Regions from separate parts of the Kribbella sp. NPDC051137 genome, predicted to be linked through region 1. Evidence: predicted binding sites of a transcription regulator. Region 1 holds the regulator's gene; the other holds the start of a gene.

Region 1 (14,855 bases):
CGGTCGGTTCGGGCTGGCGGCGGCCGCGTCGGCGATCGTGATGGTGGTCCTGCTGCCGTTCGTCCCGCTGTTCGTGAAGCGGATCGCGAACCCGAACGGGGACGCCCGATGACCGGCCGGAAGCGGCGGTTGTGGGGTACGACGATCGCCGTCGGCCTGATCGCGATCGTCGTCAACGTGCCGTGGTTCAACGCGCTGTTCGTCAGCTTCCGGTCCGACGGCGACATCTCACGTGGTGCCACCGCGGTCGGTACGCCGACCGGCGCGCACTACGCGAACGCGCTCGGCGCCGCCGGGTACGACTTCCCGCGGTTCTTCCTGAACTCGGCGCTGATCGCGCTCGGCGCGGTCGTGCTGGTGCTGGCGATCGCGATCCCGAGCACGTACTCGGCGATCCGGCTCGGGTTCGGCGGCCGCTTCATCATGAACGCGTCCAGCGGACTGCGGCTGCTGCCGGCGATCTTCTTCGCGGTTCCGTACTTCCTGCTGATGTCGAACCTCGGCCTGCTCGACACCGTGCCCGGGCTGATCCTCGCGAACACCTTCCTGAACCTGCCGCTGGCGATCATCCTGCTGTCGGCGGGCTTCCGCGACGTACCGGTCGAGGTCGAGGAGGCCGCCAAGGTGGACGGCGCGAACACCTACCGGATCCTGTACTCGGTGCTGATGCCGATCCTGGCGCCGTCGCTGGTCGCGGTCGCGGTGCTGGTGTTCATCTTCTCCTGGAACGACTACCTGTTCGCGCTGGTGCTGTCCTCGTCGAACGCGACCCCGATCACCCTCGGTGCCGCGAACTTCGTGACCAGCACCGGCATCCGCTGGGGCGACATCTCGGCGACGGCTATCCTCTCAACCCTGCCGCCGGTGCTGTTCGCCGTCTTCGCCCAGCGGTACCTGGTCAGCGGCCTCGCGGCCGGCGCGGTGAAGGGGTGACCATGCCAACAAAGGGGACAGCACAAGAGCGCCTGAAGTACGAGCAGGTCGCGGACGAGATCGCACGGCGGGCGGGGGAGCTGCAGCCGCACGACCATCTCCCGTCGGAGCGCGACCTGATGCAGCAGCTGGATGTCAGCCGGATGACCGTCCGGCGGGCGATCGAGCAGCTGGTACGGCGCGGGCTGGTCTACCAGGTGCACGGGTCCGGTACGTTCGTCGCCGATCCGGACGTGGTCACCAAGACGCTGCGGTTGACCAGCTTCACCGAGGACATGCAGCAGCGCGGTCTCACGCCGTCGACGACGGTTCTTCGTACGGCGGTGCAGCCGGCGACAGAGGACGTCGCCCGGCGGCTGCGGATCGAGCCCGGTGCCGACGTACTCGTCCTGGAACGGCTGCGGCTGGCCGACGGTACGCCGATGGCGCTGGAGTCGGTGCACCTGCCGGCGATGGGGACGGACTGGTCCGCGTTCGACCCGACTGCCTCGCTGTACGCGCAGATGAGCGCGGCGGGGATCACCGTGGAGCGGGCCGCGCAGTCGATCCACGCGGTGAACCTCGACCGCGACCAGGCGTACCACCTCGACCAGGCGGTCGGCGCCGCCGCGCTCCAGGTCACTCGGGTCAGCTACACCGAGGCCGGCGTACCGGTGGAGATCGCGGAGACGATCTATCGCGGCGACCGCTACGACTACGACCTCGTGATCTCCCGGGCGGCACAGTGACAGCTGGGATCCTGGTCGCCGACATCGGCGGGACGAAGATCGCCGCCGCCCGGACCGACACCACGGGCGCGCTCGTCACAAAGATCCTGCAGTCACCAACTCCCACAGGAGCAGGGGCACCGGAGACGCCGCCTCCGTCCGCTCCTTCTGCGGGGGCGGGGCGGGTGGTGGATGTGGTTGTGGGGTTGTTGGAGGAGTTGCGCGAGCCGGGGGATCGTGCGGTGGGAATCTCGGCGGCGGGAGTCGTTGATGTTGCCGCCGGGAAGGTGCTGACCGCGACCAGCAGCATCGGTAGGTGGGGTGGTACGCCGCTCGGCCCGCTCGTGTCCCAGCGGCTCGGGCTGCCGGTGTGGGTGATCGGTGACGGGAACGCGTTCGGCGTCGGGCTGTCGATCGAGTACGGCGTGCCGAACCTGCTGGCGCTGGTCGCCGGGACCGGGATCGGTGGAAGCCTGATCCTGAACGGCGAGCCGGTCCTCGGCGCGCATCACGCCGGTGGGCATTTCGGCCACGTGGTCGCCGCCGAGGCCGCCGGAATGCCCTGTCCCTGCGGGCGGATCGGCCACCTCGAAGCGGTGGCCAGCGGTTACGGGATCCTCGCCTGGTACCACGCGCACGGCGGCGATCCCGCGGTGGCGACCACGCGCGACCTGGCCCGTCGTACGGACGAACTCGCCCGGGCGGCACTGCACACCGGGGGTACGGCGCTGGGTGCGGCGGCAGCCGGTCTGGTGAACGCGATCGATCCGCAACTCGTCGTCGTCGCGGGCAGTGTCGCCCGCGCGGGCGAGGTGTGGGAGCCGGCACTGCGGACGGCGTACCGGGACGGCCTGATCCCGGCGGTCGCCGAGACCCGGCTCGAGGTGTCGGCCGGTGGTGCGGAGACGGCGCTGCGCGGAGCAGCCCACTACGTGATGAGGAGGACGGCGGCATGAGCGCGCGTACGGGGGCACTCGCCTCGATCAAGGGGCGGCTGGTGGTGTCCTGCCAGGCGTACCCGGGCGAGCCGATGCGGTCGCCGGTCATCATGGCGGCCGTCGCGCAGGCGGTCGTGCAGGGTGGTGCGTACGGCGTCCGGGCGCAGGGCATCGAGGACCTGAAGGCGATCCGGCCGCTGGTCGACGTCTGCCTCATCGGTCTGGTGAAGCGCGGCTCCGACGGCGTCTTCATCACGCCGACGGTCGCGGACGCGGTCGACTGCGTGACCGCCGGAGCGGACGTCGTCGCGCTCGACGGCACCGCCCGCGAGCGCCCCGACGGGCAACCGCTGGCCGCGAGCATCGCCGCCGTCCACGACCGCGGCGCTCTGGTGATGGCGGACTGCGGGAGCCTCGACGACGCGTTGTACAGCATCGACGCCGGCGCTGACTGCGTCGGCACCACACTCGCCGGCTACACCGGCGCCCGCCCGGTCAGCCGCGGCCCGGACCTCGAGCTGCTCGCCGAATTCGTTGGCCGGGTCAACGTTCCGGTGATCGCCGAGGGCCGGATCCGCAACCCGCAGGACGCCCAGGCCTGCCTGACCGCCGGCGCGTACGCCGTCGTCGTCGGCACCGCGATCACGCACCCGGCCCGGATCACCCGCACCTTCGTCGACCACCTCCACACCTGACCGCGTCAATCGGTACGGTAGACCTTCGGCAGCGTGAGGACCGGAGGGTGCGCGGCGGATGACTGACCACGAGATCCGGATTGCCCTGGTACTGAACGGGGGCGTCAGCCTGGCGGTCTGGATGGGGGGCGTGACGCATGAGCTGGACCTGATCCGCCGGGCGTCCGGCGGGTCGGCCGTGCCCGGGCCGCAGCGGTACGACGCGGTGATCGCGGACCGGTGGCGGGAGTTGTGCCGGCGCGGGGACGAGCAGCGGCGGATCGTCGTGGACGTGATCGCCGGGACGAGCGCCGGCGGGCTGAACGGATCCCTGCTGGCGACCGCGATCGCGAACGGGTCGACCCTCGACCCGGACAGCGAGAACGGGCCGTGGTTGCGGCAGAAGTGGGTCGGGCTCGGGTCGCTCGACGTCGGCAAGCTGGTGCCGTCCGCGGGGGTGAAGTCGCCGTCGGTGCTGGACGGCAAGTACTTCCTCCGGCAGGTCGAGGGGCTGCTCAAGGACGTCGCCGACGCGGGCGAGCGCGCGGCCGAGGAGCCGGTGACGTTGTTCGTGACCGCGTCCGGCCTGGGCGTGCAGCAGTTCGCGGCGAAGGACGCGGCCGGCCAGGAGTTCGTCGTACCGGATCATCGGTACCTGTACTGCTTCACCAGCGAGGACGCGCCGACGTACGACGGGGCGAAGCGAAAGTTCGTCTCCGCGGACGAGAACGGCCTGAAGGACACCGAACTGCTGGCCCGTGCGGCGCGGGCGTCCGCGTCGTTCCCGGCCGCGTTCGGCCCGGTGCTGGAGACGCCCGAGCTGGGTGCGCAGCCGCCGCGGATGCGGCCCGGCCCGGCCGAGGCGGGTGCCTGGCTGATCGACGGCGGCGTCCTCGACAACGCGCCGTTCGGTCCGCTGCTCGACGTCGTCGCCCGGCGTCCGGTCACCGGCAAGGCGACCCGGTACGTGCTGTACGTCGTACCGTCCGCGGGGATCGGGCACGCGGCGACGGCGCTGCCGGCGGCGAAGGAGCCGAGCTGGCGGGTGTCGGCGCTGTCCGCGGTGCAGTTCCCGCGCGAGGTGGACTTCCGGTCGGACGTCGAGCAGCTCGAACGCCTGCTGCTGGACGCGGACGCGTCCTGGTCCGACACCCAGCGGCTCTTCGACCGTTGCCTGGAGCAACCGGACGAACGGGCCCGGCTGCGGGCGGCGGCCACGGCCCTGCAACCGGCGTACTCGCGGGGCCGCGCGGCCGGCGGGGTGTGGGAGGCCGTCACGATCGCGAGCCACGACCAGTCGACCGTACTGGACGCCGCGACCGCGCTGTCGGAGTCCGAGATCGACGAGGTACTGCGCACCGAACACCCGTGGGTGCCCGGGCCGGACGGCTCGACGACCGCGCTGCACCAGGACGCGGACGGGAAGCCGGCGTGGCTGTGGGGGACCGGTGCGGCCGAACGCATCGTCAGGTTGATCCTGCGTTCGTTGCGGACGCGGATCAGCGGGTCGGAGCGGGCGGAACGGACCGGCCTGGAGAAGCGGCTGACCGCGGCCAGCGACTGTCTGCTGAAGGTGCAGGCCGTCCGCGACGCACTCGACGTACAGCTGGCGGCCGCGCAGCTCGACCTGCGGCCGGCCGGCGGTGCCGAGGCGGTCGCGGTCGGGCTGAACGACATCTTCGAGCAGTTGCAGATCCAGCGCACCCTCGGCGACGCGTTCGCTGCCCTGGTCGAGAGCGTCGGCCAGGAGTTGGTGGACATCGCGCTCGACGTCGAGATCGTGTCCCGGTGTACGTCGGCGCGGACTCCGGAGCAGCGCAGTGCGCCGTTCCAGTTCCTCCGGCTCGGGCCGGACATCCCGCTCGCGGTGCTCGACGACCTGCAGGAGGGGGCGATCGCGAACGAGCTGAACGACCGGATCCTGTACGGCAGCCAGGTCGGGCACTTCGGTGCGTTCGGTGCCGCCGACTGGCGGCGGTGGGACTGGCTGATGGGCCGGCTGCACTGCGTCGCGCACCTCGGCGCGATGCTCGGCGCGGACGCGGACTGGATCCGCGAGACGCAGCACCAGGTGCTGCAGGCCGAGGGCTGGCAGCTGGACAAGGTCGCCGAGCGGATCGAGCGGCTGGCCAGGGACTTCCCGGTCGACGCCGGGATGAGTGCGTTGCTGACGATGCGGGACGAGCTGAACGCGTCGCCCGAGGGCCGCGCGATCACGAAGGGCCTCGCGGACCGGATGGTCGACGTGTCCGGCGGACTCGGGCCGCGGGTCGGCGACTGGGTGAAGGCGACCGCCGGGCGGAAGAACCAGCCCGGCTCGTGGCTGCTGCGGACCGTGCGCTGGTTCACCGAGCCGGCCCGGCAGGCGGTGTGGGAGCGGACCGTGCGCGGCGCCAAGCTGACGCCCGCGCAACGGCCGCCGGTCTTCGAGCCGTGGTTGCCGCTGGCAACAGCCGCGGTGGGGATCGGGCTGCTGGTGCTGGCCGGTGTGGTCGGCCCGGTCCGGCTGATCGCCGCCGTCCTGGCCGGTGCGATCCTCGCCCTCAGCGCCGTCCTCGGCGCGATCACCTGGTACGTCCGCCGTACCCGCCGCCGGATCCGCGCGTGGCTGGAGGAACGGATGCCGGAGATCAGTCCAGAGTCACGAAGTCGATGAGCTCTTCGACCCGGCCGAGCAGTGCCGGGTCGAGGTCGGCGAAGCTGTTCACCTTGGACAGGATGTGTTTCCAGGCCGCGGCGACGTCGGCCTGGTCGGTGGCCGGCCAGCCGAACGACTGCAGCACGCCCTTCTTCCAGTCCTGCCCGTGCGGGATCCGCGGCCAGGCCTTGATCCCGACCGACGACGGCTTGACCGCCTCCCAGATGTCGATGAACGGGTGCCCGACGACGAGTACGTAGCGGTTGCTGACCTGGGCCGCGATCTTCGACTCCTTCGAGCCCTCGACCAGGTGGTCGACGAGGACGCCGAGCCGCCGGCCGGGACCGGGCTGGAACCGGTTGACGATCTCGACCAGGTCGTCGACGCCCTCGAGGTACTCGACCACGACGCCCTCGATCCGCAGGTCGTCGCCCCAGACCTTCTCGACCAGCTCGGCGTCGTGCCGGCCCTCGACGTAGATCCGGCTGGCCCGCGCGACCTTGGCCCGGACGTTGTCGACCGCGACCGAACCGGACGCGGTCCTGGTCTTCTTCGCCGGGCCCGCCTTCTTCGGCGGCTTCAGGCTGACCGGCTTGCCGTCCAGCCAGAACCCCGGCCCGAGCGGGTAGGTGCGGATCTTCCCGTGCCGGTCCTCGAGATCGACGACGCCGTGCTCCCAGCGCACGATCGCCCCGACGAACCCGGAGCTGGGCTCCTCGACGACCATGCCCTTCTCGATCTCGACCTCGACGGTCCGCCCGTTCTTGGGCTTGCGCCAGTCACCCGCGAGTACGTCGTTCCCATACCTGTCAGCCACTCGCACATGCTAATAAGTCGGAGCCGCATGTGTGGCTGTCGACTGGCGGGTTGGTGCGGTCAGGGTGAGGACGAAGTACGCCAGGAATCCGGCGGCCAGGCCGACCGCCCACGAGTAGTCGTACAGCGGCTTGAGGAACGGGATCAGGCCGTGTTGCGGGAACGGGCCCGCGCCCGGGTTCGAGTAGGCGCCGCCGACCGCGAGCACGGAGCCGAACAGGGTCGCGACCACGCCGCGCCAGTTCCAGCCGGCCGAGTACCAGTAGCGGCCGTTCGGTGTGTAGAGGTCCGCGAGTTGCAGGTGCGTGCGGTCGATCAGCCAGTACCCGGCGATCAGTACGCCGGCCACCGACGCGAGCAGCCCGCCGTAGAACGACAGCCACACGAAGATGTAGATCGACGGGTCCGAGATCAGCCGCCACGGCTGGATGACGATCCCGATCACGCCGGTGACCAGGCCCGCGGACCGGAAGTTCAGCCAGCGGGGCAACGCGTTCGCGAAGTCGTACGACGGACTCACGACGTTCGCCGCGACGTTGCAGGACATCGTCGCGAGGATCGCCATGATCAGGCCGATCGTGACGACCACCGGGTTCTCGAACCGGCGGGTGAGCTCGACCGGGTCCCAGATCGCGGAGCCGTACAGCACCACGGTGCCGGAGGTGGTGATGATCGAGACCAGCGCGATGAACGACATCGTGGTCGGCAGCCCGATCACCTGGCCCCACACCTGCGCCCGCTGGCCCTTCCCGAACCGGGTGAAGTCCGGCATGTTCAGCGACAGCGTGGCCCAGAAGGCGATCATGCCCATCAGCGACGGCGCGAAGATCGTCCAGAAGTCAGCTCCCCAGCCGAGCTTGGACGGCTGCGACAGGATCGGGCCGAGGCCGCCGGCCTTCACCAGGATCGCCACCATCAGCGCGACGAACGCGATCGTGACCAGCGGCGCCGCCCAGTTCTCGAACCGGCGCAGGCCCTCGATACCGCGGAAGATCAGCACCATCTGCAGGGCCCAGAAGAACAGGAAGCTCAGCCACATCGTCCACGGGTGGCCGCCGACCGCGGACGCGCCGGTCCAGCCCTTGCCGAACAGCTCGCCGACGATCACGAAGATCGCCTGGCCGCCGATCCAGGTCTGGATCCCGAACCAGCCGCAGGCGATGAAGGCCCGCAGCAACGCCGGGAAGTTCGCGCCGCGGACGCCGTAGAACGCCCGCGCGAAGACCGGGAACGGGATGCCGTACTTGGTGCCGGCGTGGCTGTTCAGCAGCAGCGGGACCAGGACGATCAGGTTCCCGAGGGTGATCGTGAGGAACGCCTGCAGCCAGTTCATCCCGAGCGCGACCAGCCCGGACGCGAGCAGGTAGCTGGGGATGTTGTGCGCCATCCCCATCCACAGCGCCGCGTAGTTGTACGTCGTCCAGGTCCGCTCGGGCAACCGCGTCGGCGCCAGCTCCGCGTTCGCGTACCGGCTGCCGGCCAGCGCCACCGGATCGGTCAGTTCGACCCGTCCGTCCGGGTGCACTGTCTGTTGGATAGTCGCCATGCGGTACCACCCCATCCGGTCGGGCGAAGTCCGTTCCGAACAAGTTGCGCGACCGGCCGTCCGATGTCAACGGAAAGGGGTTATCCGGGGCCGAGCAACGGGAGGCTCGGGCGTTGCGGGGTGCCGAGTACGGCGTACCCGCGGCGGATCGCGTCCTGGAGCTCGCCGACCGGCCAGGGCCAGTCCTCGGTGCTCTTGAGGGCGTCCTCCAGCGAGGTGCCGGCGTGGTGCAGCGACGAGATCAGGTTCGCCACCTTGCCCAGCTCGATCGCCTGGTCGTGCGCGAACTCCAGGTCGACGACCGCGCCGTGCCCCGGGACGATCCGCACGTTCGGCGGCATCATCCCGACCACGGCCTGGATCGTGTCCGGCCACTCCAGCGGGAACGAGTCCTCGCCGTACGACGGCGGCGCCGACTCCTCGAGCAGGTCGCCGACGAAGAACACCTCGACGTCCGGTACGGCGACCACGGTGTCGCCGGACGTGTGCCCGTTGCCGACCCACAGCAGTTCGACGCGGCGGTCGCCGAGGTCGATCACCTTCGCGGCGGCGAACGTCGTACCGGCGAGGTTCTGCTCGGCGGCGGCGTTCTCGTGCAGGAAGACCTCGGCGCCCTCGAAGACGCCGTTGCCGTTCACGTGGTCGAAGTGGGCGTGGGTGTTCACGACCCACTTCACCGGGAGGTCGGTGAGTTCGCGGATGTGCTCGCGGAGCTGCTCGGCCTCCTCGGCGGTGGCGCGGGTGTCGATCACCACCGCACCGTCCGCGCCGGCGATCAGGCCGACGTTCAGGTCCCATTCGTCGTACCGGCGGACCCAGGTGCGGTCGCCGAGCTCCTGCCAACTCATGCGCTCGACACTACTTGCCCGCGTTACTTGCTGAGTACGTCGCCCCTGGCCACCTGGTCCCGCTTGATCCCGCGGAGCAGCAGCCCGACGTTGTCGCCGGCCTTCGCGGTCTGCACGATCTTGCGGAACATCTCGACCCCGGTCACCTCGACCTGCAGCAGCGGCTGCCCGGCGCGGCTGAGCATGACCTGGTCGCCGACCGACACGGTCCCGGTCCGCACCTGCCCGGTGACCACGGTCCCGCGCCCGGTGATCGAGAACACGTCCTCGACCGTCAGCCCGAACGACCCCACCGGCAGGCTGTCCTGCGGCCGCTCCGGGAAGCTGTTCGGCTGCGCGTGGCCGCGCGCCAGCAGCTCCTGCGGATCCATCGGATTCGACCGCTTCCAGAACTTCCAGCCCATGTGGTGAGAGTAACGGTTGGCAAGCCCTCTCCTGGCGACTTAAGGTCGCAAGTGTTCCGAACGGAACTCCGAAACTTTCGAAGGGTGGCCGGTGTGACGACACGACGTGCGGTTGTGGTCCGGGGTGGCTGGGAAGGGCACTCCCCGGTCGAGGCGACCGATCTGTTCATCCCGCACCTCGAGGCGAACGGGTTCGAGGTGACGGTCTCCGACACCACCGCGGCGTACCTGGACCTCGACGGCGTCGACCTGGTGCTGCAGTGCGTGACGATGAGCGAGATCGAGCCCGAGCACTTCAAGGGCCTGGAGGCGGCGATCCGGCGCGGTACCGGGTTCGCCGGCTGGCACGGCGGGATCGCGGACTCGTTCCGGAAGAACGTCGACTACAGCTTCATCACCGGCGGGCAGTTCATCTCGCACCCGCACGGGTACACCGACTACCGGGTCGACATCGTTGCCGATCACCCGATCGTCGAAGGCATCAAGCACTTCGACGTGCACACCGAGCAGTACTACATCCACTACGACCCGACGAACACCGTGCTCGCCACCACGACGTTCGAGTCGCACCCGGACTACCCGTGGATCGAGGGCGCCGTGATGCCGGCGATCTGGACCCGCACCTGGGGTGAGGGCAAGGTCTTCGTCTGCACGGTCGGCCACAAGCTGGACGATCTGGAGACGCCCGAGGTCAAGACGATCATCGAGCGGGGGCTGCTGTGGGCGAGCAAGTGACCGGAGTCGGCATCGTCGGTACGGGCGTCATCTCCGGCACGTACCTGGACCACCTGGCCGAGCTCCCCGGCGTCGACGTGGTCGCCGTCGCGGACCTGGACGTCTCGCGCGCGCAGGCGATCGCGGACCAGAACCCGGGCATCCGTGCGGTGTCACCCGAGGAGCTGTACGCGGCCGACGACGTCGACATCGTCCTCAACCTCACGATCCCGGCAGCCCACGCCGCGGTGCACCAGGCCGCGCTGGCCGCGGGCAAGCACGTGTACGGCGAGAAGCCGCTGGCGATGGACCGTGCCGAAGCGGAGCCGCTGCTGAAGTACGCCGCCGCCAACGACCTGCGGATCGGCTGTGCGCCGGACACCGTCCTCGGCACCGGCACCCAGACGGCGCGCGCGGTGATCGACCGCGGCGACATCGGCATCCCGCATGCGGCGACCGCGTTCATGGTGACCCCCGGCCACGAGCTGTGGCACCCGGCGCCCGAGTTCTACTACCAGCCGGGCGGCGGCCCCGTCCTCGACATGGGGCCGTACTACGTGACCAGCCTGGTCACGCTGCTCGGGCCGGTCGTCCGGGTCACCGCCCGCGCGGGCCGGGCGAAGCAGCAGCGGGAGATCCACACCGGGCCCCGCGCCGGGACCGTGTTCGACGTGGAGGTGCCGACGCACGTCACCGGCGTACTGGAGCACGAGTCGGGCGCACTGACCACCGTGCTGATGTCGTTCGACGTCTGGGCCGGGCGGCTGCCCCGGATCGAGGTCCACGGGACCGACGGCAGCCTGTCCGTGCCGGACCCGAACGGTTTCGACGGGACCGTCGAGATCGTCACCCCGGAGCGGCGCGAGTGGACCGAGGTGCCGGTCGCCGGCGGGTACGCCGGAGCCGGGCGCGGCGTCGGTGTCGCGGACATGGCCCGGGCCTTGCGCACCGGCGAGCCGCACCGCGCGACCGGCGAGCTGGCGTACCACGTGCTCGACGTACTGGAGTCGTTCGTGGACTCCGCCGTACAGGATCAGCCGCTCGATGTGGCCAGTACCGTGACGCGTCCCGCGCCCGTTCCGTTGGGAGCCTCGCCCGAGACCGCCTAGACTGGCACTCCGAAGGACTGAGTGCCAGGAGTCGGAGAGGGTGGTGTGCGCGTGCTGGACGACCGCAAGCTGGATGTGCTCCGCGCCATCGTCGAGGACTACGTCGCCACCCACGAGCCGATCGGGTCGAAGGCACTGGTCGACCGCCACAACCTCGGTGTCTCCCCGGCCACCGTGCGTAACGACATGGCGGCGCTGGAGGAGGAGGGGTACATCACCCAGCCGCACACCAGCGCCGGCCGGATCCCGACCGACGCGGGGTACCGGCTGTTCGTCGACAAGCTGAGCACGGTCAAGACGCTGTCGACGGCGGAGAAGAAGGCGATCACGTCGTTCCTGGCCGGCGCGGTCGACCTGGACGACGTGGTCCGGCGTACCGTCCGGCTGCTCGCCCAGATCACCCGCCAGGTCGCCATCGTGCAGTACCCGTCGCTGAACCGGTCGAGCGTGCGGCACATCGAGGTCGTCACGATGAGCCCGCGCCGGCTGCTGCTGGTGCTGATCACCAGCAACGGCCGGGTCGAGCAGCGGATCGTCGAGCACCCGCAGGACGTCGACGAGCAACTGACCGCGGACCTGCGGTCCCGGCTGAACACCGCGCTCGCCGGTCAGCGACTGACCGACGCGGCGACGGCGCTCGCGAGCGTGCCCGAACTGTTCGCACCGGCGGACCGCGCCCTGGTCTCGTCGATCGTCACCACGCTGTTCGAGGCGTTCACCGACGAGGTCGGGGAGCAGCGGATCGCGGTCGGCGGCGCCGCCAACCTGACCCGGTACGGCGACGACTTCGAGCGGAACGTGAAGCCGGTGCTGGAGGCGCTCGAGGAGCACGTCATCCTGCTCAAGCTGCTCGGCGAGGCGACCAACCCGCAGACGCTGACCGTCCGGATCGGGCACGAGAACCCGTACGAGGAACTCGCCACGACCTCGGTGGTCGCGACCGGGTACGGCTCGAAGTCGGAGGTGCTCGCCACCCTCGGCATCGTCGGACCCACCCACATGGACTACCCGAGCACGATGGGCGCCGTACGGGCCGTCGCGCGCTACGTCAGCCAGATACTGGCCGAATCCTAAATAAGACAACCCCTGGTCTGGAGTATGAGCACCGATTACTACGCCGTCCTAGGTGTCAGCCGTGACGCGTCACCGGACGAGATCAAGAAGGCGTACCGCAAGCTGGCACGTCAGTACCACCCGGACGTGAACGACTCCGAGGACGCGCACCAGAAGTTCCAGGAGATCGGGCGCGCCTTCCAGGTGCTCAGCGACCCGCAGAAGCGGCAGATGCACGACCTCGGCGGCGACCCGTTCGCGTCCGCGGCCGGCGGGCCGGGCGGTGCCGCGGGCTTCGGGCAGGCGTTCACGTTCACCGACATCATGGACGCGTTCTTCGGCCAGACCGGCGGCGCCACCCGCGGGCCGCGGCCGCGCACCCGGCGCGGCCAGGACGCGCTGATCCCGCTGCGGATCGACCTCGCCGAGGCGGCCTTCGGTACGACGCGGGAGCTCAAGGTCGACACCGCCGTACTGTGCCCGACCTGTAGCGGGTCCGGCGCGGCGGCCGGGTCGGAGCCGGTCACCTGCGAGATCTGCCACGGACGCGGCGAGGTGACGCACACGCAGCGGTCGTTCCTCGGCGAGGTGCGGACGATGCGCCCGTGCCCGAACTGCCGCGGCTACGGCACCACGATCCCGAACCCGTGCGTCGAGTGCTCCGGCGACGGGCGGGTGCGCTCCCGGCGTACCGTCACCGTGAAGATCCCCGGCGGGGTCGACAGCGGGACGCGCGTGCAGCTGTCCGGTCAGGGCGAGGTCGGCCCCGGCGGCGGCCCGGCCGGTGACCTGTACGTCGAGATCGAGGTCGAGCCGCACGACATCTTCACCCGGAACGGCGACGACCTGCACTGCACGGTCACGCTGCCGATGACGGCGGCCGCGCTCGGGACGACGATCGACCTGCCCACGCTGGAGGGCGAGACCACGCCGCTGGAGATCCGCCCGGGGACCCAGTCGGGGACCCAGCAGACGCTGACCGCTCGCGGCGTACCGCGGCTGCGGCACGCGGGGCGCGGCGACCTGATCGTCCAGGTGATCGTCGAGACCCCCACCAAGCTCGACGACGCCCAGGCCGACCTGCTCCGCCAGCTCGCCGTGGCCCGCGACGAGGAACGCCCCCAGGGCCAGGTCCAAGCCACCCACAAGAGCGTCTTCGGCCGCCTCCGCGACGCCTTCGGCGCCCACTGACAACCACTGACCCCACTGGCCGCCTACCGACGCCGGGCCTGTCCCTCACCGGACAACCCTCCACTTGAGGGGGCAACCCTCGGATGGTTGGCGTGAGATCCTGGGCCGGCTCGTGGTGGACGGTCATGCGGGAGGTGTGGGTCGGTGGGCGTCGCGGTGTTCTTTCGGGCTGAGCTCGGTGGGGACGAGGTCGTGCTGGACGGACCTGAGGGGCGGCATGCGGCCGTCGTACGGCGGATCGGGCCGGGGGAGCGGATCCGGCTGACGGACGGGCGCGGTGCGTGGGCAGAAGGGCCTGTGGTGGACGCGTCCAAGGTCGGCGTGACGGTTGCCGTCGACGAACGGGGGACCGTCGCGCAGGCGGACCCGCGGCTGGTCGTGGTCCAGGCGGTGCCGAAGGGGGAGCGGGCCGAGTTGGCCGTGGAGATGCTGACCGAGGTCGGCGTCGACGTGATCGTCCCGTGGAACGCGGAACGCAGCCAGTTCCGGGCGAACCCGGAGCGGGTCGAGAAGATGCTCGCGAAGTGGCAGGCCTGGGCGTTCGAGGCGAGCAAGCAGTCCCGCCGGACGTGGTTCGCCGAGGTCACGCCGCTCGCCACCACGGCCGACGTCGCGAAGCGCCTCGCCGCCGCCGCGCTCCCCGTCGTACTGCACGAGGAAGCCACCGTCCCGCTCGCCACCCTCGACCCGCCCGATGACGGCGACATCGTCATCGTGATCGGCCCCGAGGGCGGGTTGGCCCCGGCGGAGCTCACGTCCTTCGCCGTCGAGCCGATCCGCCTCGGCGACACCGTCCTGCGAACCTCCACGGCCGGAGTCGCCGCAGCCTCCGCCCTCCTGTCCCGCTCCCGCTGGCGCTGATCCGGGGAGGTCAGCCGCGGACGGCTCGCTGGTACGCCGCCAGCAGGTCCGGGTCGTCGATGCTGCCGTGGTGGTGGAGTTGGCGCCAGACACCGTCGTACGTGAAGACCCTGGTGGTTCGGATGTGTAGCGGGCGGTTGCCCAGGTAGGTGCCGGTTTCGCGGCCGGCGAAGATCACCGAGTCGCCGAGCCAGTACGTCGCGGCGTCGCCGAACGTCACCTGGACGTCCAGGACTCCCGCGAACACCCGCTCGTACAGCTCACGTACGGCGTCCCGCCCCCGCAGGATCCCGCCGACGGGATTGTTCAGCTGCACCAGCGGATCGTCCACCCAGCCGGCGGCCAGCGTCTCCAGGTCCTTGGAGTTCAGCGCGTAGTAGAACGTCTCCAGCGCCGCCAGTGCGCCGGCCCGCCCCGGCGTCC
Region 2 (14,855 bases), on a different contig from region 1:
CCAGCGACAGCTCCCGCCCGAGCTCGCCGGCCACGGTCACGCAGTGGTCGAGCAACTGCCGCCCGGTCCCTCGCCCGGTCGCGGCCGGATCCACGAACAACCGCTCGACCTCGGCCCGCTCCCCCACGGCCGTCAGCACGACATGCCCTACGACCCGCCCGTCATCGACGGCGACCCAGCACCCGAGCGCGGTCTCCGGTGTCAGCCAGTCGGCGGGATCCGCGGGCCAGTTGATCGGGTATCCGGACTGCTCGTGCACCGCCCGCAACAACCCGACACACACCGTCAGATCCTCGTCACACCGCGCCCGAATCAACACCCGCCCATCCCAGCAGATCCCGCTCCCCACCCCGAAACCGGGTGCTGGCGACAACTCCCGGTGTCTGGCGACAAGGTATTACCTGTCCCCACACACCATTGCTTGTTCCCCGACCTCAGATGCCATCCGGCGGGTGGCAGACAGCAGAGCACCGCCCGGCAGCTGGGCTGCCGGGCGGTGCTGGGTGTGCTGTGCTGTCGAACTACTGCCTGAGGATCAGTGGCCGTGACCGTGGCCGTGACCGGCCGCCGGGGCTTCCTCTTCCTCGGGCTTGTCGACCACCAGGGTCTCGGTGGTCAGCAGGAGCGCGGCGATCGAGCCGGCGTTGGCGAGCGCGGACCGGGTCACCTTGACCGGGTCCAGCACGCCCTGGGCCAGCAGGTCGCCGTACTCGCCGGTGGCGGCGTTGAAGCCGCTGCCGGCCTCGAGCTCCGCAACCTTCGAGGTCACGACGTAGCCCTCGTAGCCGCCGTTCTCGGCGATCCAGCGCAGCGGCTCGACGATCGCCTTGCGGACGATCCGGACGCCGCTGGCCTCGTCACCTTCGAGGTCCAGGTTGTTGTCCAGGACGGCGGAGGCGTGCACCAGGGCGGAGCCGCCGCCGGCGACGATGCCCTCCTCGATCGCGGCCCGGGTCGCGGACACCGCGTCCTCGATCCGGTGCTTCTTCTCCTTCAGCTCGACCTCGGTGGCCGCGCCGACCTTGATCACGCAGACGCCGCCGGCCAGCTTGGCCAGCCGCTCCTGCAGCTTCTCGCGGTCCCAGTCGGAGTCGGTGCGCTCGATCTCGGACTTGATCTGGCTGACCCGGCCCTCGATGTCCTCGGCCTTGCCGGAACCCTCGACGACGGTCGTGTTGTCCTTCGAGACCACGATCCGGCGGGCCGAACCGAGCACCTCGAGGCCGACCTGGTCGAGCTTCAGCCCGACCTCGGGGGCGACGACCTGCGCGCCGGTGAGCGCGGCCAGGTCCTCCAGCATCGCCTTGCGGCGGTCGCCGAAGCCCGGCGCCTTGACGGCGACCGAGGTGAAGTTGCCGCGGATCTTGTTGACCACCAGGGTCGACAGCGCCTCGGCCTCGACGTCCTCGGCGATGATCAGCAGCGTCTTGCCGGACTGCACGACCTTCTCCAGCAGCGGCAGCAGGTCCGCGATCGCGGAGATCTTGCCCTGGTGGATCAGGATGTACGGGTCCTCCAGCACCGCTTCGCCGGCCTCGGCGTCGGTGATGAAGTACGGCGAGATGTAGCCCTTGTCGAACTGCATGCCCTCGGTGAACTCGAGCTCGGTACCGAAGGTGTTCGACTCCTCGACGGTGATCACACCGTCCTTGCCGACCTTGTCGAACGCGTCCGCGATCAGCGCGCCGATCTCGGCGTCGCGGGCGGAGATGGTCGCGACGTGGGCCATGTCGCCCTTGTCGTCGACCGGCTTGGCGGTGTCCACCAGCTTGGCCGACACGGCCTCGACGGCCGCCTCGATACCGCGCTTCAGACCCATCGGGTTGGCGCCGGCGGCGACCGCCCGCAGGCCCTCGTGCACCAGCGCCTGCGCCAGCACCGTCGCGGTGGTGGTGCCGTCACCGGCGATGTCGTTGGTCTTGGTGGCGACCTCCTTGGTGAGCTGCGCACCAAGGTTCTCGAACGGGTCGTCCAGCTCGACCTCACGGGCGACGGTCACACCGTCGTTGGTGATGGTCGGGGCGCCCCACTTCTTGTCCAGGACGACGTAGCGGCCCTTCGGGCCCAGCGTCACCTTGACCGTGTTCGCGAGCTTGTCGACGCCGCGCTCCAGCGCGCGCCGGGCATTCTCGTCGAACTCGAGGATCTTCGGCATGAAGAAAACCAGTCCTTTTCTGAAATGTCCGTACGGCGATTCCCGCTGCCCTGACCCACTCCGCCCCGGTACCAGAGGTAGCCGGGGCGGTGTCAGTCAGGAACAGCGGGCGGTCGTCACTTGCTGACGACTGCGAGGATGTCGCGGGCGCCCAGGATCAGGTAGTCCTGGCCGTCGTACTTGACCTCGGTGCCGCCGTACTTGGAGTAGATGACCTTGTCGCCGACGGCGACGTCCAGCGGGACGCGGTTGCCGTTGTCGTCGATCCGGCCCGGGCCGACGGCGAGGATCTCGCCCTCCTGCGGCTTCTCCTTGGCGGTGTCCGGGATCACCAGGCCGGACTTCGTGGTCTGCTCGGCTTCGAGCGGCGCGACGAGGACGCGGTCCTCGAGCGGCTTGATCGTGACCGACACTTGCTGACCTCCACGGTCGAATTCGCTTGTCTGTGACATGTGGTCGCGCTCCCCTGCCGTCGCGGGGGTCAGAGGCCGGACCGCTGGCACCCTCACACCGAGAGTGCCAACACCGAATCTAGGCCGCGATTAGCACTCGGTCAACTCGAGTGCCAAAGGAATCTGTTCCAGGCCCCTCTAAAGTTGCCGGGGTGACTGTCACTGCGTTGCTCGACGGACCGGGCGCTGAGGTACTGGCTGCCGCGTGCGCCGGGTTCCGCCCCGGCAGCGAACTGCAACTGGTGGAGAAGCTCAGACGCCGGTACGACGCTGCCCTGGTCACGACGGCTGTCACCCAAGCCGCCCTGCGGCACCGCGCCGTCGCCAAGTTCGGCCCCGACGCCCAACGCATGTACTTCACCCCGGACGGCCTGGAACAGGCCACCCGCACCACCGTCGCCACCCACCGCGCCGAGCGCCTGGCGACGACGATGCCCGGCGCGAGTCTGGTCGACCTGGGCTGCGGCATCGGCGGTGACCTCATCACCGCGGCGCGCGCCGGACTCCGGGTCACCGGCGTCGAACGTGACCCGGAGACAGCAGCCACCGCCCGCGCCAACCTGTCCGCACTGGCCCTGCCAGGCGACGTGCTGGTGGGCGACGCCGAGTCCACCGACCTCACGCCGTACGACGTGGTCTTCGCGGACCCGGCTCGTCGCGCGGACGGGCGGCGGGTGTTCGACCACAACGCCTACTCGCCGCCGTGGTCGTTCGTGACCGCGCTGCTCGAGCGGACCGCGTGCGTCAAGGTCGCGCCCGGCATCCCGCACGACGCGGTCCCCGACGGCGTCGAGGCCGAGTGGATCAGCGACGCCGGCGAGGTGAAGGAGGCCGCGCTCTGGTCCGGGCGCCTCTCCACAGAGGCCTCCCGGCGCGCCACACTCCTCCCGAGCGGTGCGACCGTCACCGACGCACCCGAGGTGGACGCGGGGCCGGTCGGGCAGTACGTCTACGAGCCCGACGGCGCCGTCGTCCGGGCCGGCCTGGTCACCGCGGTGGCCGCCGCCGTCGACGGGTGGCTGCTGGATCCGCGCATCGCCTATGTGACGGCCGCGGAGTACGTCCCGACTCCACTGGCATCGGCGTACGAGGTCCTGGAAGAGCGCCCCTACAAGGAGAAGGCGCTCCGTGCGTGGGTCCGCGGCCAGGGCATCGGGACGCTGGAGATCAAGAAGCGCGGCGTCGACCTGGACCCGGCCCAACTCCGGAAGAAGCTGGCACCGAAGGGTTCCGTGGCGGCGACGTTGATCGTCACGCGGATCGGCCGGGACGCGGTCGCCTACTCCTGCCGCAGGGTGACGACCACCTTGCCGGTCGCCTGATCGTCCTCCATGTGGCGGTGCGCCGCGGTGATCTCGTCCAGCGTGAACACGCGATCCACGTTCGGCCGGTAGACGCCTGCCTCGACCTCGTCGACGATCCGCTGCAGCACGTCGGACCGGCCCCGCATCGTCTCGCTGTGGAAGGCCGTCAGCCGGGTCCCGGTCGGGATCATCGCGATCGGCTCGAACGCCTCGATCAGCCAGCCGCTGAGCGATCCCGCCACGCACACCGTGCCACCGCGCCGCACGACCCGCAGCGAGTCCACCACGGTCCGGGCGCCGACCAGATCGAGAACGTAGTCGGGTCCGTCCGGCCAGATGTCGAGCACGGCCCCGTCGACCAGGACGTGGTCGGCCGTGAGCGCCGAAGCCTTGTGAGCCTGCCGCGTGGTCACCGCCGTCTCCACCCCGTGCCCCGCCGCGATCGCGGCGGCCGCCATCCCGACCGACGACGTGCCGCCGCGGATCAGCAGCCGCCCACCGCGCTCGATCCCCAACGCGTCCAGTGAGCCCTGCGCCGTCAGGTAGGTCTCCGGCAAGGCCGCCAGCAGGTCCCACGGCAACGTGGAGACGACTGGCATCAACGTTGCGTTGGGCAACAACGCGTACTCCGCGTACCCGCCGTCGTAGGCCCGGCCCATCTCGCCCATCACCGCCGCGACCCTCGTCCCCTCCGGTACGGCGGGATCCGTCGAGACCTCGACCACGCCGACGCACTCGATCCCGAGCACCCGTGGGAACTCCACCGACGGCGAGTGCCCCTGCCGGGTGCGCAACTCCGACCGGTTCAGCCCGGCGCCGTACACCCGGACCAGGCTCCACCCGTCCCGCACCGCCGGCACCGGCAGCTCGCGGATCTCCAGCACCTCCGGGCCGCCCGCCCGTACACAAACCGCCGCACGCATCGTCATGCGTTCACTCTCGCCGGAGCAACCAGTGGCCGACCACCGATAGAATGCCAAGCTATGCCCGTTGGCCGCCAACCCGTCCGCTCGGAGCTCTTCCCGTCAGCCGGCGCCCACCAGTGGGAATCCGGTGGCATCAGCCCGGTCCACACCCACGGCGAGGGCCATCTCGTGTACGCCGCCCGCGGCGTACTGTCCGTCCACACGGACCGGCGTACGTCGATCGTCCCGGCCAACCGCGTCGCCTGGACCCCGGCCGGCACCACCCACCACCACCGCGCGCACGGCGAGACCGACATGCGGATCGTGTTCCTGTCGCCTGCGCTGTCCAGGCGGCTGCCCGATCGGCCGGCGGTCTTCCTGGCCTCTGGCCTCGCCCGCGAGGTCCTGCTCGCCCTGACCAGCCGCGAGCTGGAGACGACCGCACGCACCCGGCTCCACCGGGTCCTCGTCGACGAACTCGACGAAGCGACCGAGCAACCCCTGCAACTCCCCGAACCGCAGGACGACCGCCTCCGCGCGATTGCACGACACCTGCAGGAGAACCCCGGGGACAACACATCGCTGGCCGACCTCGGCCGGCAGGCCGGAGCCGGCGCCCGAACGCTCAGCCGCCTCCTCCGCAACGAGCTCGGCATGACGTACTACGAATGGCGCACACAGCTCCGGATCTACCACGCCCTGGTGCTGCTGGCCGCCGGTCATGACACGGCGTACGTCGCGCACGCGTGCGGCTGGGCGAACCCGAGCGGCTTCATCGCCGCCTTCGCCGCGATCGTCGGCACCACACCCGGCCGGCATCGTGCACTTGCGCTCGACCTACATTCGAACATATGATCGATGACGCGTGCGGGTCTCCGGGTGACTTGCCGACGAGCGAGGTGCTGCGCTCGTTGCCGCGCTCCCCGGAGGCCCGCCACTAAGGGGTCACCGTTCGTTCATGTACGTCGGCCAGGGTGGGAGTGGAACCGGTTGGCCGCTGACCGTTCGCCTGGGGAGCAAGCGGTGCGCGTCACCCCCAGGCCTCTGCCCGGAGCCGTTCCTTGACGGGCAGCCGGATCCGCGCCACCGCGATCCCGGCAACCGCCGACACCACCCGTGCGCGCGTCGGCGCCAGGTGTTCGTCGCCGCCGGCCGCGCAGCCGCTGACGAACTCGCCCACCAGGCGGTTCCAGTCGTGTGGTCGCCGCAGCATCGCGTGGCCTTCGCCGGCGAGGGCGTACGTCGTCACCGCGACCCCGGACGCGCGGAGCCGGGTCGCGTACGCCGTCGTACCCGCCGGGTCTGTGATCGTGTCGTCGGTGCCGTGGACGAAGGTGACCGGCGGGCGGAGCGCGACGAGCGGTTCGCCGGATGGCAGCCACGGTGCCAGCGCGAGCACCCCGGCGACCCGCGGATGGTCGCCGACGGCAACTACCGCGCGGCCGCCCATCGAGTGACCGATCAGCAGCACCCGCTCGAACGGCAACTCGTCGAGCACCGTGCGCAGGTCGACGGCGGGGTCGCCCACGTCGTTCCAGCCGCGGAAGCGGTAGCGGGCGAACCCGATCGCGGCCTCCGGTGCCGCCGCACGCGCCGCCGCCGCGAACGGCCACATCCGCAGCAGCGCGGGCCGCCACAGATGTGGCGCGGCCTGCGAACGTTCCTCACCGCCGTGCGCGAGCAGCACCAGGTCGGTCGCCCCCGCCGGATGCCGGACGAGGTCGACACCCGGGCGGCTCACGGACGGGCGTACAGCTCGGTCGGATCCCGGCGGATCGCCATCATCCGGCCGGGCGGCGTCTCGGCGAAGCCGTACGAGCGGTAGAGCTCGTGCGCGTCCGCCGTCGCCAGCAGGATCTGCCGGAGGCCCTTCAGGTCCGGGTGTTCCAGCAACGTCGACACGACGAACCGGCCGAGCCCGTGGCCGCGGTGCGACTCCAGCACGAACACGTCGGCCAGCCACGCGAACGTGGCCCGGTCCGTCACCATGCGCGCGTACCCGACCATCGCGCCGGACGCGTCGTACACCCCGAGGTTCAGCGAGCCCGCAATCGCGCGCTCCACCACCTCGCGCGGCACGCCGGTCGCCCAGTACGACGTACTCAGGAAGCCCTGCACGACCCCGGCGTCGATGCGCTCGGCGTTGTCGTCGGCCTCGAAGCCGTCGGGCCCGGTCCACTTCATCTGTTCAGTACCTCCGTGATCGGCATCGAGGAGTCGGCGGGAAGGTCGAGCGGCGACGGCGTCCGGCCGGCGCGGACGAGTTCCGAGCCGAGGGCGGCGACCATCGCGCCGTTGTCCGTGCACAGGCCTGGGCGCGGCACCCGGACGGTGATCCCGGCCGCGGCGGCACGCTCCTCGGCCATCGCCCGGAGCCGCGAGTTCGCCGCGACCCCGCCGCCGATCAGCAGGTGCTCGAACCCGCGGTCCTTGCAGGCGTCGATCGCCTTCCGGGTCAGGACGTCGCAGACCGCCTCCTGGAAGGCGGCCGCGACATGGTTCACCGGCACGTCCTCGCCGTCGCGCCGACGAGCCTCGACCCAACGCGCGACCGCGGTCTTCAACCCCGAGAACGAGAAGTCGAACCGATGCCGCTCGAGGTCCCGCTGCGACGTCAGCCCGCGCGGGAACGTCACGTACAGGCGGTCGCCGTCCTGTGCCGCCTTGTCGATCCACGGTCCGCCCGGGAACGGCAGCCCGAGCACCCGCGCGACCTTGTCGAACGCCTCGCCGGCCGCGTCGTCGATGGTGCTCCCCATCGGGACGACGCCATCGGTGATGTTCTCGACCGACAGCAGCGACGAGTGCCCGCCGGACACCAGCATCGCGACGCAGCCCTTCGGCAGGTCGCCGTGCTCCAGCGTGTCCACCGCGACGTGCGCGGCCAGGTGGTTGACGCCGTAGATCGGCTTGTCCAGCGAGAGCGCGAGACCCTTGGCGGCGGCGACGCCGACCAGCAGCGCACCGGCCAGACCGGGTCCGCTGGTCACCGCGACCGCGTCCACGTCGGTCGGCCGGATGCCGGCGGTCTCGCAGGCGCGGCGGATCGTCGGCACCATCGCCTCGAGATGTGCCCGGCTGGCCACCTCGGGTACGACGCCGCCGAACCGGGCGTGCTCCTCGACACTCGACGCGACCGCGTCCGCGAGCAACGTCTGACCGCGCACGATCCCGACCCCGGTCTCGTCGCACGACGTCTCGATCCCGAGGATCAGAGGCTCTTCCTTCATGCTTCCTCCCGCCACCGCATGATCACCGCGTCCTCGCCGCCCGGGTAGTACCCGCGCCGCCGGCTGATCTCCGCGAACCCGAACCCGGCGTACAACCCGATCGCCGACTCGTTGCCCGCGGCAACCTCCAACAGAACCGTCCGGCCCGCACAACGTTGCAGGGCCACCGTCATCAGCTGCCCGCCGACACCCGTCCGCCGCCGGTCCGGAGCCACCGCGATCCGCAGGACTTCCACCACATCGAGCGCAACAGGCGGCAGCAGCAGTACGACGTACCCGACCACCACGCCGTCGTCCGCGACGAGCACCACCCGGTCCTCGGACAGTCGCTCGAACTCGTCCAGCCAGGCCACCTCGCTCCAGGCGGTCGGCCCGAAGCAGACCTCGTCCAGCGCCACAAGCGCCGGCAGGTCGTCGGCGACGGCCGCCCGGATCACAGGTCTCACAGGACGCTCTTCGGCCCGCTGGACATGGTCACGTCGGGCCGCCGCAGATACAGCGGCTCCGGTGCCACGACTTCCAGCGTCCGGGTCGCCACGCCTGCCGCCAGCACCTCGGCCGACGGGTACTCGACGACGTCGTCGACCGGCACCCCGAGCACGTCGCCGTACAGCACCGCGCCACGCCCGATCACCGGCAACCCGGACAGTACATGCGCGACGTCGGCAGGCTTGTCCACGGCCGGTCCTTCCAGCCGTCGGCGGCTCCCGTCCGCGGCCGGGCCGTCGTACAGCGCCCAGTAGATCTCCTTGCGCCGCGCATCCGTGGCAACCGCGACCGGCAGCGTCAGTGACGACTGCCGCGCCAGCACGTCGAGGCTGCACACGCCGGCGACCTCGATCCCGAGTACGTCGCCCATCGTCCGGGCGGTGACCAGCCCGACCCGCAGCCCCGTGAACGGCCCGGGCCCGACACCGACCGCGATCCCGGTCAGGTCGCGCGGCGTGACGCCCGCGGTCTGCAGCGCAGCCGCGATCGCGGGCGCGAGAAGCTCACCGTGGCGAAGGGCGTCCACGGTCGTCGACGACGCGACGATCTCGCCGTCCGGAGTCGCCAACGCGACGGTGACAGCAGCACTCGAGGTGTCGAAGGCAAGCAGCATGTCAGTCAGTGTCCCGTCGGCGATGATGGTTGCACGATAGCGGCGTCCAGGTGCGTGCATCGCAAGGCGGACGAGCGTCCTCGATGCGGTGTTCATCGTGGGCGCTCGTCCAACGCAGCGAGGTGCGTGCCTGGGCGCCGCTAGCGTGTGAGCAGCATCGCCGACGGGACACTATGTCTCCAGTGCGGACACGCGTACGCCGGATGCCGCCCAGCGCGGGCCTACCGGCGTGATCCGGAGTGCGCGGGTCTCGTCGGTGTCGTCGTCGCCGCGGGTCACCACGATGTCGAGCCGGTCCGGCGCCAGCCCCTCGGCCAGCCCGTGACCCCACTCGACCACGGTGACCGCTTCGTCCAGGCTGGCGTCCAGGTCGAGATCGTCCAGTTCCGCGAACCCGCCCACCCGGTAGGCGTCGACATGCACCAGCGCGGGCCCACCGACCAGCGACGGATGCACCCGCGAGATCACGAACGTCGGCGACGTGATCGCACCCCGCACCTTCAACCCGGCGCCCAGCCCCTGCGTGAAGGTGGTCTTCCCGGCACCGAGATCGCCGGACAGCACGAGGACGTCACCCGCGAGCAGCTGCCCCGCCAGCTCCTCGCCGATCGCCTGCATGTCGTCGGCGGTCGGTACCGTCAGCTCGACCGGCATTGCCTTCGCATAGATCAGGTTGTGCGCCTGCCGGTCGACGACGGTGTACCCGCGCCGCCGCCAGAACTCCACGGTGTCCGGCAGCTCCACCCGGGCGATCAGGTTCACCCGACTCAGCCCACGCCGTACGGCGACCTCCTCGGCGCAGCCGACCATCGCCGAGGCGACACCGTGGGACTGGTTCCGCGGATCGACCGAGACGCGGCGCAGGTTCAGGATGTCGCCAGACTGCTCGAACAGCATCGCGCCCGCCGGCACCCCGTCGCTGAGCACCAGCAGTCCACCGTGCTGCTCGATCGCCGCGGTCACCGAAGCGACGTTCTCGGACAGCTGGGTCGACGGCGGGTCGAGCACCCGGCGCGCGGCGAACGCGTGGTGGATCACCGCGACGATCGCCGCGGCGTGCTCGGGAGTCGCGTCCAGGACGCGCAGGTCGGTCATCTCGGGGTCATCTCGCAGGGTCAGGATGCTGCCAGGGACTGTTCGGCTCGCTCGATCATCCCAAGCAGCGCCGCGGTGAACTCACGGTGGTGCTCGATCAGACCCAGGTGCCCGCAGTTCTTGACCTCGACCAGCTCCGCGCCGGGCACCCGGCGGACGATGTCCTCGGCGTGCTCGAACGGCGTCAGCAGGTCCTTGTCGCCGCCGATCACCACGCACTCGACCTTCTGCAGCGGCTCCAGGGCCTCGGACTTGTCGTGCAGCGCGAAGATCGGGTAGAAGTCCGCGATCACCTCGATCGGCGTCGCCGCGATCATCTCGTTCGCGAACTCGGTGAACGCCGGCGGCACCTCGGAACCGAACGCGTACTTCCGGGTGAGCAGGTAGGTAAGGTCCGAGCCTGCCTTGCGGCCGCGCTCGACGATGTCCGGGATCCGGGCCAGCGCAATCACCGTCGGGGTGGCCAGCGCCCGGGCGAGCATGCCGGCCTTGCCCGGGAACACGATCGGCACCTGGTCCAACCGGCCCGCGCTGGTCGAGCAAAGCCCGACGCCGATCACCCGGTCGCCGAACAGCTCCGGGTGCTGGTCGGCAAGGGCCATGATCGTCATGCCGCCCATCGAGTGCCCGATCAGGATCACCGGGCCGGTCGGCGCGAACCGCTCGAGGATCCCGTACAGGTCCTTGCCGAGCTGGTCGATGCTGACGCCTTCCTTCGGCGACCGGCCGGACCGCCCGTGCGAACGCTGGTCGTAGAACACCATCGTGCCGATCCCGGCCATGTCGCGGCGCTCGAAGTGCCAGAGGTCCAGGTTCAGCCCGTACCCGTGGACGAAGATCACGGTCAGGTCCTCGGGCGGGACGGGTAACTTGCTGTGCTCATTCTTTCCCCGCCCCACCGCCCCGGTCAGGCCGAGCTTCCGCTTCGGCGGTGGCGCGGGCCGGCGGGAGCGTTTCAGCTCGTCGACCTCGACGTACAGCTCGACGCCGTCGTCGGCCGTGAAGATGTGCGGCGTCCCGTGCTGGGTGCCGAACGGCTCCGCCTCCAGTTGCTTGCGCAGCCCGGAGCGGCGGCCGATCACCTGGCGCTCGACCGCGACCCCGGCCGCGGCGCCGGCGGCCAGCACTCCGACCGCGGCCCCGATCAGACCAGCAGTCCGTCCTGCTTTGGACATGCTGGTCCTACCTTTCGCTGTCGATGTACCGCCGGGGGATGCGGGCGCCCAGGCGGGTGACGATCTCGTAGTTGATGGTGCCGGCGGCGTCGGCCCAGTCGTCCGCGGTCGGCTCGCCCGCCGTACCGGGACCGAACAGCACGACCTCGTCGCCGGCCGCGGCCTGGTCGTCCTCCAGGTTCACCACGCACTGGTCCATGCAGATCCGGCCGACGACGGTACGACGGTGGCCGCCGATCTGGACCGGTCCGCCGTTCGAGGCGTGCCGCGGCAGGCCGTCGCCGTACCCGAGCGGGACCAGGCCGAGGGTCGACGGCCGCGGCGCGGTCCAGGTCAGCCCGTAGGAGACGCCCGCACCGGCCGGCACCCGCTTCACCATCGCGAGCCGGGCCTTCAGCGTCATCGCGGGTCGCAGCCCGAGCTCTGCCGACGGCAGCGCGTGCCCGAACGGCGACAGCCCGTACGTCGCGACGCCGGGCCGGACCAGGTCGAAATGCGTCTCGGGCAGCGCGAGCGTCGCACCGGAGTTCGCCAGGTGCTTGAACTCGGCGTCGACCCCGAACGACTCGGCGACCTCGATCGCCTCGGTGAACGTGGCCAGCTGGGTCTCGTTGACCGCGCTCTTCGGCTCGTCCGAGGACGCCAGGTGCGACCAGATGCCCTTGATCTCGATCCGGCCGGCGCCCTGCTCCCGGAGCGCGGCCCGGATCAGTGCCGGCCACTCCTCCGGTACGGCGCCGCCGCGCGACATCCCGGTGTCGATCTTCAGGTGCACCCGCGCGGGCCGGTCCTGCACCGCGGCGGCCAGCTCGTCGATCTCCCACGGAGCGCCCGCGGACAGGTCGATCCCGGCGTCGATGGCGTCGGCCAGCGGCTCGCCCGGGGTGGTCAGCCAGCAGAAGATCGGCCCGGTGTCACCGGCGGCGCGCAGCCCGAGCGCCTCCTCGAGCACCGCGGCCCCGATCCACACCGCCCCGGCCTCGCGAGCGGCGCGCGCGACCGGCACCATCCCGTGCCCGTACCCGTCGGCCTTCACCACGGCCATCAGCTGCGCACCCGGTGCGCGACCACGCAGCGTGCTCACGTTGTGGCGGATCGCCGCCAGATCGACGACCGCCTCAGCGCGGACCGGGCGTGACTGAAGAGTAGACATGGTCAACCCAGTGTCTCAGGCTCCGTCGATCAGGTCCGCGAGGGCGGTCATGTCGTGGAAAACCGTGTCCGCATCGACAAGTTTCGCGGGATCGGTCATCCCGGCGTACCCGAAGACCTTCATCCCGGCGGCGACCGCGGCGGCGACGCCGAGCGGGCTGTCCTCAATCACCAGGCAGTCGGCCGGCTTCACCTCCATCTCCGCGGCCGCGTGCAGGAACAGGTCCGGCGCGGGCTTGCCGTGCGCGACGTCCTCGGCGCTGAAGATCCGCCCCTCGAACCGGTCCAGGAAGCCGACCGCGGTCAGCGCCGTACGGATCCGTCGGTGGGTTCCCGAGGACGCCAGGCAGTACGGGACGCCGCGGGCGTCCAGGTGGTCCAGGACGGCCTCGACGCCGGGGACCGCCCGCAGGTGGGCGAACCCGTCGAACAGCCGCTGGTGGTACCGGTCCTCCAGGTCCGCCGGCAACGGCCGCCGGAGCTGCGCCTCGACCTTCTGCCGCATCGAGGCCATCGACCCGCCCATGAAGTCCCGCACCGTTTCCTCGAACGTGTACGGCGCCCCGGCCTCGGTCAGCAGCTCGGAAAGAATCGTGTTCGCGAGCCGCTCGGAATCCACCAGCACGCCGTCGTTGTCGAAGATCACCAGTCCGGTCACACCGGAACCCTAAGTGTCAGCTCTCCTCGATGGCGAAGTCGGTGAAGGTGAAGCGCCGGGTGGCGCCGGCCGTGGAGACGATCTCGACGCCGAAGTCGACCTGCCAGGTGGTCGGCTTCGGGGCCCAGCCGCGGCGCGTCATGTCGTCGAAGAAGCTCGCCAGCGGCATCGTGCCGGACTTCTGCGTCACCTGCGAGACGTACGCCGTGTACCCGTCCTCGTGCCAAACGTCGTACGTGAACCCGCCGATGCTGACCGTCCCGATCTTGTCCCCGCCGGGGGTCTGTCCCTTGTTCTCGGTCCAGATCATCAGCTCGTTCTTCAGCCCGTCGCCGATCCAGACGTCGAACGCGACGTCGTAGACACAGCCTGCACAGTCCGCGGGTGTCGTGGCAGCGAACTTCGCGGACTTGATCCTGGACAGCGGTACGTCGTCGTAGTCCTTGTGCACGTTCGGATACGCCTGCACCCCGTTGTCACCCGGCTTCGGCTGCGTGACGTCCTCGTACCAGTTGTCATAGTTGCACGCCGACATCGTGTAGACGCCGTCCTGGTTGTTCCACATGTTGTTGTGCACGTAGTACTGCCCGAAGTCGCGCCCCTCACCCTGGTTGTTGCGCGACGTGGTGACGAACGACGGATTCGGGCAGCTCTTGCTCGGGCCGATGGCGGCGGCTGCCGTCTCGACCGGCGAGTCCTTGTTCGTCCGTACGACGATCGGCACCGCGACCAGTACGCCGACCACCAGGACGGCGACGCCGACGAGTAGCAGACGGCGGCGCGAAAAACGGAAACCCATGATTCCCCCTTGAAACAACTCTCCCCGGAGAAACCATGCCTCGAACTGCAACGCGAGCGCCACCCGCAGCGTCCTTGGGGTGTGAACAAACGGATGATCGCTCTCGTGGCGACAGGCGTGCTCGCCCTGACCGCCTGCGGCAACGACGCCACGCCCGCGCCCGGCTCCGGGCTGAGCGGACGGACGTTCCTGTCCACCTCCGTGACCGAGAACGGCAAGCCGCGAACGCCGGCCACCAAGGTCCGCCTGCAGTTCACCACCGACGGCCGCTTGTCGTGGTACGCCGGCTGCAACTCCTCCGAGACCTCGGTGTCGACCGCGGACAACCGTTTGGTCCTCGGCAAGGAGATCACGTCCACGGCGATGGGATGCCTGGGCCCCGCCGCCGGCGCGGACAAGTGGATCGGCGGAGTCCTCAGCGCGAAGCCGACCTGGAAGCTCGACGGCGACAAGCTCGTGGTCAGCACGGACAGTACGACGATCTCGCTGGTCGACAAGCAGACCGCCGAGCCCGCCGCCGCGCTGGACGGCACGAAGTGGGCGCTCTCCACGATCGTCGCCGGCGAGACCGCCTCGCACCCGGCCGGCGCCGAAAAGGCGTGGCTGACACTGAACGGCGACCGGGTGACCGGCTCGACCGGTTGCAACGAGTTCCAGGGGGTGGTCGCGAACGCCCCCGGCAAGCTGACCTTCGGGGAGCTGGCCACCACCCGGCGTGCCTGCAAGGGCGACGCCGCGAAGCTGGAATCCCTGCTGCTGAACGGATTGAAGGGCGACCTGACCTACCGGATCGACGGCTCGGTGCTCAGCCTGCGGTCGTCCAGCGGC

What was found. Region 1 encodes HrcA, which represses chaperone genes, less so after heat shock. Its sites were predicted from a motif close to TTGGCACTCGNNNNNNNCGAGTGCCAA; they were not measured.
Region 2: groES (co-chaperone GroES) is a predicted target of HrcA. The motif match lies at 2,698-2,724, and genes of this name have one in related genera.

Annotation. Positions count from the first base shown of each region.
Region 1 is NZ_JBFBBI010000001.1:320,094-334,948, forward strand. It holds gene AB0M51_RS01595 (sugar ABC transporter permease) at 1-112, shown strand, start outside; gene AB0M51_RS01600 (carbohydrate ABC transporter permease) at 109-933, shown strand; gene AB0M51_RS01605 (GntR family transcriptional regulator) at 936-1,661, shown strand; gene AB0M51_RS01610 (ROK family protein) at 1,658-2,596, shown strand; gene AB0M51_RS01615 (N-acetylmannosamine-6-phosphate 2-epimerase) at 2,593-3,273, shown strand; gene AB0M51_RS01620 (DUF3376 domain-containing protein) at 3,332-5,908, shown strand; gene AB0M51_RS01625 (DUF3097 domain-containing protein) at 5,883-6,707, opposite strand; gene AB0M51_RS01630 (NCS1 family nucleobase:cation symporter-1) at 6,717-8,252, opposite strand; gene AB0M51_RS01635 (MBL fold metallo-hydrolase) at 8,333-9,100, opposite strand; partial or broken gene AB0M51_RS01640 (EF-Tu/IF-2/RF-3 family GTPase) at 9,127-9,420, opposite strand; gene AB0M51_RS01645 (ThuA domain-containing protein) at 9,598-10,239, shown strand; gene AB0M51_RS01650 (Gfo/Idh/MocA family oxidoreductase) at 10,224-11,327, shown strand; gene hrcA (heat-inducible transcriptional repressor HrcA) at 11,379-12,401, shown strand; gene dnaJ (molecular chaperone DnaJ) at 12,426-13,571, shown strand; gene AB0M51_RS01665 (16S rRNA (uracil(1498)-N(3))-methyltransferase) at 13,716-14,432, shown strand; gene AB0M51_RS01670 (nuclear transport factor 2 family protein) at 14,443-14,855, opposite strand, start outside.
Region 2 is NZ_JBFBBI010000006.1:736,818-751,672, forward strand. It holds gene AB0M51_RS34260 (GNAT family N-acetyltransferase) at 1-319, opposite strand, end outside; gene groL (chaperonin GroEL) at 536-2,155, opposite strand; gene groES (co-chaperone GroES) at 2,272-2,568, opposite strand; gene AB0M51_RS34275 (methyltransferase domain-containing protein) at 2,760-3,929, shown strand; gene AB0M51_RS34280 (zinc-binding dehydrogenase) at 3,887-4,840, opposite strand; gene AB0M51_RS34285 (helix-turn-helix transcriptional regulator) at 4,895-5,671, shown strand; gene AB0M51_RS34290 (alpha/beta hydrolase) at 5,847-6,557, opposite strand; gene AB0M51_RS34295 (GNAT family N-acetyltransferase) at 6,554-7,000, opposite strand; gene tsaD (tRNA (adenosine(37)-N6)-threonylcarbamoyltransferase complex transferase subunit TsaD) at 6,997-8,046, opposite strand; gene AB0M51_RS34305 (GNAT family N-acetyltransferase) at 8,043-8,492, opposite strand; gene tsaB (tRNA (adenosine(37)-N6)-threonylcarbamoyltransferase complex dimerization subunit type 1 TsaB) at 8,489-9,148, opposite strand; gene tsaE (tRNA (adenosine(37)-N6)-threonylcarbamoyltransferase complex ATPase subunit type 1 TsaE) at 9,320-10,243, opposite strand; gene AB0M51_RS34320 (alpha/beta hydrolase) at 10,264-11,418, opposite strand; gene alr (alanine racemase) at 11,426-12,571, opposite strand; gene AB0M51_RS34330 (HAD family phosphatase) at 12,587-13,228, opposite strand; gene AB0M51_RS34335 (hypothetical protein) at 13,245-14,027, opposite strand; gene AB0M51_RS34340 (META domain-containing protein) at 14,121-14,855, shown strand, end outside.